2 regions of the Pseudomonas flexibilis genome follow, and region 2 is predicted to be linked to the other one. Evidence: riboswitches for the same ligand, from Rfam matches in the RefSeq annotation. Region 2 holds a riboswitch; the other holds the start of a gene.

Region 1 (4,162 bases), on a different contig from region 2:
TGGGCAGCGCCGAGAAGGGTGCGCTGATCCTGGTCGACGGCTTCATCGCCACCGCCGCGCTGCTGGCCGCCATGCAGATCGCGCCGGCGGTGCGCGACTACGCGGTATTTGGCCATCGTTCCCAGGAAGGCGGTCACCCGCTGTTGCTGGCGCACCTCAAGGCCACGCCCCTGCTGCAGCTGGACCTGCGCCTGGGCGAAGGCAGCGGCGCGGTGCTGGCCTTCCCGCTGTTGCAGGCCGCCTGCGGCTTCCTCAACGAGATGGCCTCGTTCGAATCCGCCGGCGTCTCCGACCGATGAGCGAGCGTTCCGCCCTGCGCCGGGAGACCGACCGTTTCCTGTTGTCCCTGCAGTTCTTCACCCGGGTGCCGATCCCCGCGCGGGTGCCCTATTCCGAGGACGAGCTGAACAGGGCGGCGATTTACTTCCCGCTGATCGGCACGCTGATCGGCGCGGCCTGCGCGCTGGTCTACTGGGGCGCCAGCTTCCTGTGGGATGCGCCGATCGCCATCTTCCTGAGCATGGTGTTCGGTCTGCTGCTCACCGGCTGCTTCCACGAGGACGGCCTGGCCGACTGCATGGACGGCATGGGTGGCGGCTGGGACCGCGAGCGCATCCTCACCATCATGCAGGACTCCCGGCTGGGCACCTACGGCGCCGCCACGCTGCTGGCGGCGCTGGGCGGCAAGTTCCTGCTGCTGGTGTCGCTGCCCGCCGCACTGGTGATTCCGCTGATGATCCTCGCCCATGCCGTCGGCCGCCTGAACGCGGCGACCATGATGCTCACCGAGTCCTATGCGCGCCCGGAAGGCAAGGCCAAGCCGCTGGCGGTGCGCATCTCGCTGCTCGGCCTGCTGATCGCCGCCGCGCTGGCCCTGGCGCCATTCCTGTGGATCGAACTGCCGCCCCTGCTGTGGCTGGCGGTGCTGCCGCTGATTCCCCTGCGCCTGTGGTTCGCCCGCTGGCTGCGCAAGTGGATCGGCGGGTTTACCGGCGACTGCCTGGGTGCGCTGCAACAATTGAGCGAGCTGACCTTCCTGCTCGGGGCGTTGGCGCTGTGCCGCTTTATCTGATCCGCCACACCCGCGTCGGCTGCGCGCCGGGGCTGTGCTACGGCCAGCTGGATGTACCGCTGACCGACAGCTTCGCTGCCGAAGCCCAGGCCGTGCGAAATGAGCTGGCCCAGACCTTTCCCGACGGCCTGCCGCCGGTGTGGAGCAGCCCCAGCCTGCGCTGCCGCACACTGGCCGATGCGCTGGAAGTGCCCTACTGCGCCGATGCGCGGCTGATGGAGCTGAACTTCGGCGCCTGGGAAGGCCGCACCTGGGCGGAGCTGGATTCCCCCGAGGCGCGCCACTGGGGCGATCACTGGCAGAGTGCCGCGCCGCCCGGCGGCGAATCCCTGCCCGAACTGCTGGCCCGGCTGCGGGAGTTCCTCGACGAGATCGAAACCGGCGATGCCCTGCTGATCACCCATGCCGGGCCGATCCGCGCGCTGCATCACCTGCTGCTCGGCGAACCCCTGGAAACGGCGTTTCGCCGGCCGGTGGGCTACGGCCAATTGCTGCGCCTGTAACAGAAGCGCGGCCTGCGCACTGACCTGTGGGAGCTCATTCGCGAGCTCTTAGTGCGCTCCGCAGCCAGAAGCTCGCGAATGAATTCGCTCCCACAAGCACAAAAGCGGCGCCGCGCATCGGACGCCGCCACCCGCAGGCGCCAGGCCATTCTTAACCCCGGTCATTGCCTCCACGCCCCCCGCCCGTTATGGTGCGCGCGTTTTTCTTGTCGGTGCGCAAGCGTTTTTGCGTTAAACGGGAAGCCGGTGGCGCTCTTTGGAGCCATCCCGGCACTGCCCCCGCAACGGTGAATGACCGCCCCTCGGGCGGCGACTCCAACAGCCACTGGGAATTTTCCCGGGAAGGCGGAGTCGTCAGGGTCATGAGTCCGGAGACCGGCCGACAGGAAGCGACTGGTGTTGCGGAGGGCGGCACCGTCAAGCGCTGTCTCCCGTATGCCGCGCTTGTGTTCCTGCCCTCCTCAAAAGCATTGATCTTTTGAGGAATTCTTCTGATGAAACTGTCCCGCCTGGCCCTGGCGATTGCCCTGGCCTCCCCTGCGGCATTCGCCGCCAATGAAACCCCACGCTTCGATGAACAGCTGAAGCTGCCGGAGGTGGTGGTAACGGCCTCGCGTACCGCCGAAAGCAAGGGCGACACCTACAGCGCCGTAACCGTGTTTACCCGCGATGACATCGAACGCCTGCAGCCGAGCACTGTGCCCGATCTTCTGCGCCGCACCCCAGGCGTGCAGGTCATGCAGAACGGCGGACGCGGCTCAACCGTTGGGGTGTTCGTCCGCGGCACCAAGACGGCACAGACACTGGTGCTGATCGACGGCCAGCGCGCCAACGACACCAACCTCGGCGGTGCTCCACTGAACACTCTGAGCGTGGATCAAATTGAACGGGTCGAAATCCTGCGCGGCCCGCGCTCAGCCATCTACGGTTCCGATGCCATCGGCGGTGTCATCCAGATCTTTACCCGCCGAGCCGAAGGACCCGGCCTGTCTCCGCGCGTTCGGGTTGCCTACGGCAGCCACGACACATGGGAGCAATCCCTAGGCCTGTCCGGCGGCAACAACGCCACCCGCTTCAACCTGAGCCTTAACCACGAGCAGAGCAATGGCTTCAGCCGCTCCAGCCTGCGCACCGGAACGGATGCCGACAACGACGGGTTTGAAAACTCCTCGATTGCCCTGAATCTCAATCATCGTTTCAGCTCGCAGACCGAGGCCGGGCTGAACATCAGCCACACGGATAGTGAGTACGAATACGATGGCTTCGGCTGGAGCCAGTTCCCCTACGACGAGGTCAAGAACAGCTTCTATTCCGCCTACCTCAGCCACCAGTTGACTCAACTCTGGAGTACACGCCTGGAACTGGGTTACTCGGAAGGCGAAATGCACAACCTCGACAGGGCGGCGGTGACCGACAGCTTCAACGAAACCGAGCGCGAAAGCCTGAACTGGACAAACAGCCTGTCCCTGAGCGATGCACAGCGCCTACAGGTCGGCCTCGACTGGTACCGCGACCATATCCACAACTCCGGACGCTACACGGAAGACTCCCGCTACAACGCAGCCGCCTTCCTCCAGCACAGCTACAACGGCGAGAATTTCGGCACCGAAGTGGGCGTGCGCCACGATGACAACCAGCAGTTCGGCACTGAGAACTCGTGGAACGCCGCATTCAAATTGCCCCTGAATGACCGGCACCAGGTCACGCTATCGTATGCGGAAGGCTTCCGGGCTCCGCTGCTCAGCGACCTTTACTACCCAGTGAACTGTTATCCCGGCTGGGGATGCTCCGGCGGCAACCCGGACCTACAGCCGGAAACCTCGCGAACCTACGAACTGCGCTGGACCGGCCTGGTCAGCCCGCAGGTGGATATCGAGGCAGCTGCCTATCGCACCGAACTGGAAGACGCCATCAACGGTTGGCCGCCGGCCAACCTGGACGAGGCCCGCATCGACGGCATCGAAGTCACGGTGTCGGCAGACCTGCTGGGCTGGCAGAACCACCTCAGTCTGAGCCTGCTGAACGCCGAGGACCGTGCGACCGGCAACGACTTGGTCAACCGCGCCCGGAAGACGCTGAGCTGGGACATCGATCGCCACTTCGGTCAGTTTGCGGTAGGCGCCAGCTGGAGCGCCTCCGGCCGGACCTATTTCGACCCGGCAAACACCACCGTTATCCCGGGCTATGGCTTGCTGGGACTGCGCGCCCGCTGGCAGGCGCATCCTGAGCTGGAGGTGGCGGTAAAGGTCGATAACCTCTTGGACAAGGCGTACTACACCACCACCAACTTCGGAGTCCCCTATCAGGAAGATGGTCGCTCCGCGCAGCTGGCTTTTACCTGGACTCCCTCCCTGTAACCCCCTAGCGGTTGCCGGCACGCCGGCAACCCGCCATATTCCGCGGGCGCCGCCGATGCGGTGCGTCCCCCTGATTCGACGAGGCGGTATTTCTTGCTGCGAGCCCTGTTCCTGCCCCTGCTCCTGTCGCTTGCCCTGCCGGCACAGGCGGGCGACGCGCCGCAGCGTGTCCTCTCCCTCGACCTGTGCCTGGACTGGATGGTCGTCCATTACCTCCCGCCTGACCGGGT
Region 2 (4,162 bases):
GCGCACCTGGATTCTCAACGACCTGTACGTGGTTCCGTCCTGCCGCGGGCAGGGAGTGGGCAGCGCATTGCTGGAACGGGCCAGGGCCCATGCGCAGGCGACCGGCGCCAAGGGCCTCGGTTTGCAGACGGCAGTGGACAACCTCAACGCCCAGCGGCTGTACGAGGCGCTGGGTTATCGGCGGGAGGAGGGGTTCTACAGCTATTTTCTTGCCGTGTAAGCCGGCCAGGCTGCGCGGCCAATCCGCTACGCCCCCTCCGCCCCGCGCTTGCGGAAGAACAGCGTGATCTGCCCGACCTCGACGCCGAACTTGGTCATGAACGAGCGATTGGCCAGGGTGTGTTCGTCGATCAGGTACATCCAGTCGTCCAGCTTCACGTCGTAGACGCTGTCGCCCACCGGCAGGCGCAGGGTGTAGCGCAGGCGCAGGGCGTTGCCGGCGACCTGCAGGTGGCCTTCGCCGACCACGTCGTGGGCGGTGCCGCGCCAGTGATCGGGGCCGTCCGGGGTGAAGGTCCACACGCGGCGGTCGGTGCTGCCGTCGCTGAAGGTGAAGTCCTCTTCGAGGATCAGTTGCTCGCCGCGCGAGTAGCCGTTGATCGCCACGCTGAAACGCTTGACCACCTCGCCCGAGCGTTTCTGGAACATGCCCCAGGCGTCCACCCGGCCGGTGAAGTACTGGCGCAGGTCGAGGGGCGGGGTCTGGTCGCGGTAGTGGTCCACCTCCACGGCGCAGCCGGCCAGGGCGACGGCAAGGGACAACAGCAGGGCAAGGCGCTTGAACATGGCGGTCTCCGGTCAGGGGCGGGCGTCGCCCAGCAGGCGGGCGCGCAGTTCGGGGTTGCGGGTGCGCGGGTCGAGCCAGATGGCGAAGAACGCGCGGGCGAATTCCGGGTCGGCGATCTCGTGCTGCAGGCGTGTGCCGGCATAGAAGCGCGCGCCCTGGTCCGGCAGGTGTACGCCGATGATGCGCTCGCCGGGCTGCACATCGACGAACGCCCGCCGCATCTGCGCCTGCCAGCGCTGCAGCTGGGCGGCATTGATGGCATCGCCATTCAGGCGACGGATTTCCTTGAGGCTGGCCTCGACCAGGTCGTCGCGCTCGATGCTGCGGTGATAGGTGAGTTCCAGGGCGAACGGCGCATCGGCGCGAAACGGCTCGGTGGGACTCCACAGCCGCGCGGTGTAGATGCGGAAGCCGAACAGTCGCAGGTCGCCACCGCCGATCAGACGCGCCTCGGGCAAGGCGTCCTGCCAGCTGGCCTGTGCGGCGCCGGCGAGCAGCAGCAGGCTGAGCGCACAGGAATGGGCGATGTGGCGCAGTGCAGAGAGCGTGATCATCTTGGGAGCCCGCAGCAGTCGATACCTGCCCATAAATCTATACGAATACTTAAAAATGTACAGGTTTTGCGATGACCAGCAGGCGATGAACAGCTGTGCGCATTGACGCTGCCGTCCGGGATCACTACCCTGCGCGCCAGCTTCAGGTGCCCCCGTTCGCGGGGGTGAAACAGGGAAGCCGGTGCGCCACGCTCTGACCGTGGCAATTCCGGCGCTGCCCCCGCAACGGTAGGCGAGTCTAGAAACCGCAGTTGGCCACTGTGCTCCGGCATGGGAAGGCGCGGTATTCGGGAACCCCCACGGGTTCCGCTCGCAAGCCCGGAGACCGGCCTGGCGCATTTCCACGGCAGTGCGGCGGGCGCTGGGCTGATGGGCGTGCCCTGGCGCGCGTCCGCATCTTTCGTTCTCCGTCTGTGGTCGTCGACCTTGAGTCGTGCGGGTAGGCACGACGGAGTTCATCCCTTGATTCGCAAGCCTGTTGATCGTCCGGCCGCCGGTGTGCTGCTGGGCGTCGTTTCGCTTTACCTTTCTCTTTCCTGTGTGTCCCTGGCGCTGGCCGCCGAGCCGCTGCTGCTGGCCGAGTCGGTGGTGACCGCCACCCGCACCGAGCAGGCGACGGTAGCGATCGCCTCCAGCAGCGTCATCACCCGCGAGGACATCGAGCGCCAGCAGCCGCGCGACGTGCCGGAGCTGCTGCGCAGCCTGGCCGGCGTCAACGTGTGGAGCAACGGCGGCAGGGGCAAGGCCACCACCGTGTCGCTGCGCGGCACCCACGACAAGCACCTGCTGGTGCTGGTCGACGGCATCAAGATCGGCTCCGCCACCTCCGGCAGCGCGGCGTTGCAGAACATCCCGGTCGAGCAGATCGAGCGCATCGAAGTGGTGCGCGGCCCGCGCTCCAGCCTGTATGGCTCGGAGGCCATGGGTGGGGTGATTCAGATCTTCACCCGCCAGGCCCAAGAAGTCGGGTTCACGCCGGGTTTCGCCGTCAGCGCCGGCAGCCGCTCCACCTACCGGGGTAGCGCCGGACTGCAGGGCAGCAACGGACCGGGCTGGTTCAGCCTCGGGCTGGTGAGCGAGTCCACGGACGGCATCAACGCCCGCAGTTTCCGGCCGGCCGCGCCGGCCGCCTACGAGCCGGACGCCGACGGTTTCCGCGAACACTCGGCGTCGCTGCGTGGCGGCTACCGCTTCGCCGGTGGACTGGAGCTGGACGCCAACTGGCTGCAGAGCGAAAACCGCAGCGAGTTCGACAGCCGCAACACGCGCGGCACCTCCGGTTTCGACGCCTACAGCGAAGGCGATCTGCAGGTGCTGGGGTTGCGCGCGCGCTTCACGCCGCTGGCGGCCTGGAACGTCACCCTGCAAGGCGGGCACAGCGAGGACCGCAGCGAGAACTTCCAGGACGATCGCCTGTACTCCCGCTTCGACACCCTGCGCGACAGCCTCGCCTGGCAGAACGATATCCGCCTGGGCGCCGGTCAACTGCTCAGCCTGGGGCTGGACTACCAGCGCGACCGCATCGACACCACCAGCCGGTACGCCGAGGACTCGCGCTTCAATCGCGGGGTGTTCGCGCAGTACCAGGCGCGCTTCGGCCGCCACGGCCTGCAGGCCGCGCTGCGCCACGACCGCGACGAGTTCTTCGGCGGTCACGGCACCGGCAGCCTGGCCTGGCGCTATGCGCTCAGCGACGCGCTGAGCCTCAGCGCCTCTTACGGCACCGCCTTTCGCGCACCGACCTTCAACGATCTCTACTATCCGGCCAGCGCGTCGACCGCCGGCAACCCGGATGTGCAGCCGGAAACCTCGCAGAGCTACGAGCTGGGCCTGGAAGGCGGCCAGGCGTGGGGCGAGTGGAGCCTGCATGCCTTCGAGAACCAGATCGACGACCTGATCGAGTGGCAGGGCCGCAGCCCGATGCGCCCCACCAACATCAGCAGTGCGCGGATACGCGGACTGGAGGCCTTTGCCGGCACCGAGCTGTGGGGCTGGCGGCTGACCGGCAACCTCACCCTGCTCGACCCCCGCGACCTCAGCCCGGAGAACCGCGGCCACCTGCTGCCGCGTCGCGCCAAGCGCAGCCTGAACCTGGACCTGGAGCGCCGCTTCGGCGCCTTCGGGGTGGGCGCCGGGGTGTTCGCCAACAGCTACCGCTTCGATGCCGAGGAAAACAGCGACGACCAGCGCCTGCCCGGCTATGCGCTGGTCGATCTGCGCGCCGACTACCACCTCAGTGCCGAGTGGAAGGCACAGGTGAAGGTCAGCAACCTGCTCGACCGCGACTACCAGACCGCCCAGACCTACGAGCAGCCGGGCCGTGCCGTGCTGTTCAGCGTGCGCTACCAGGCGCTTTGACCCCATCCCAACCTGGCCCGGGTTTGCCGGGCCTTCAACAAGGAGTAGCGAGATGCCCCATCTGTCGCCCCGTGTCCAACTCATCGTGGGCCTGGCCCTGGCCGCCTTGCTGGCCATGACCCGCGGTCACCACTTCGCCAGCGTGGAAAGCCTGCCCAGCGCCTCCTGGGCGGTGTTCTTCCTGGCTGGTGTGTTCGTGCGTTCGCGCTGGGCGTTCCCGGCGCTGTTTCTGGAAGCAGTGGCGCTGGACTTCGGCGCCCTGTGGAGCGGCGCGGTAAGCGACTGGTGCCTCTCGCCGGCCTACTGGATGCTGGTGCCGGCCTACGGCGCGCTGTGGTTCGGCGGCCGGCTGTTCGCCAGCCGCGCGCAGCGGGGCGTGCGGCAACTGCTGTGGCTGGCGCTGTGTGTGGCCGGTAGCGCCCTGGTCGCCCATCTGGTTTCCAGCGGCGGCTTCTACTACTTC

What was found. Region 2 has a riboswitch for cobalamin ahead of btuB (TonB-dependent vitamin B12 receptor). Riboswitches for the same ligand answer to the same signal wherever they lie in the genome.
Region 1: linked by a shared signal. The riboswitch ahead of PT85_RS17010 (TonB-dependent receptor domain-containing protein) and the one ahead of btuB (TonB-dependent vitamin B12 receptor) in region 2 are both predicted to bind cobalamin.

Annotation. Positions count from the first base shown of each region.
Region 1 covers NZ_JTAK01000011.1:35,534-39,695, forward strand. The annotation lists gene cobT (nicotinate-nucleotide--dimethylbenzimidazole phosphoribosyltransferase) at 1-299, shown strand, start outside; gene PT85_RS17000 (adenosylcobinamide-GDP ribazoletransferase) at 296-1,072, shown strand; gene cobC (alpha-ribazole phosphatase family protein) at 1,057-1,575, shown strand; cobalamin riboswitch at 1,769-1,973, shown strand; gene PT85_RS17010 (TonB-dependent receptor domain-containing protein) at 2,070-3,932, shown strand; gene PT85_RS17015 (substrate-binding domain-containing protein) at 4,026-4,162, shown strand, end outside.
Region 2 covers NZ_JTAK01000001.1:176,284-180,445, forward strand. The annotation lists gene PT85_RS00880 (GNAT family N-acetyltransferase) at 1-220, shown strand, start outside; gene PT85_RS00885 (DUF3833 domain-containing protein) at 247-786, opposite strand; gene PT85_RS00890 (chalcone isomerase family protein) at 799-1,341, opposite strand; cobalamin riboswitch at 1,469-1,689, shown strand; gene btuB (TonB-dependent vitamin B12 receptor) at 1,804-3,699, shown strand; gene PT85_RS00900 (hypothetical protein) at 3,752-4,162, shown strand, end outside.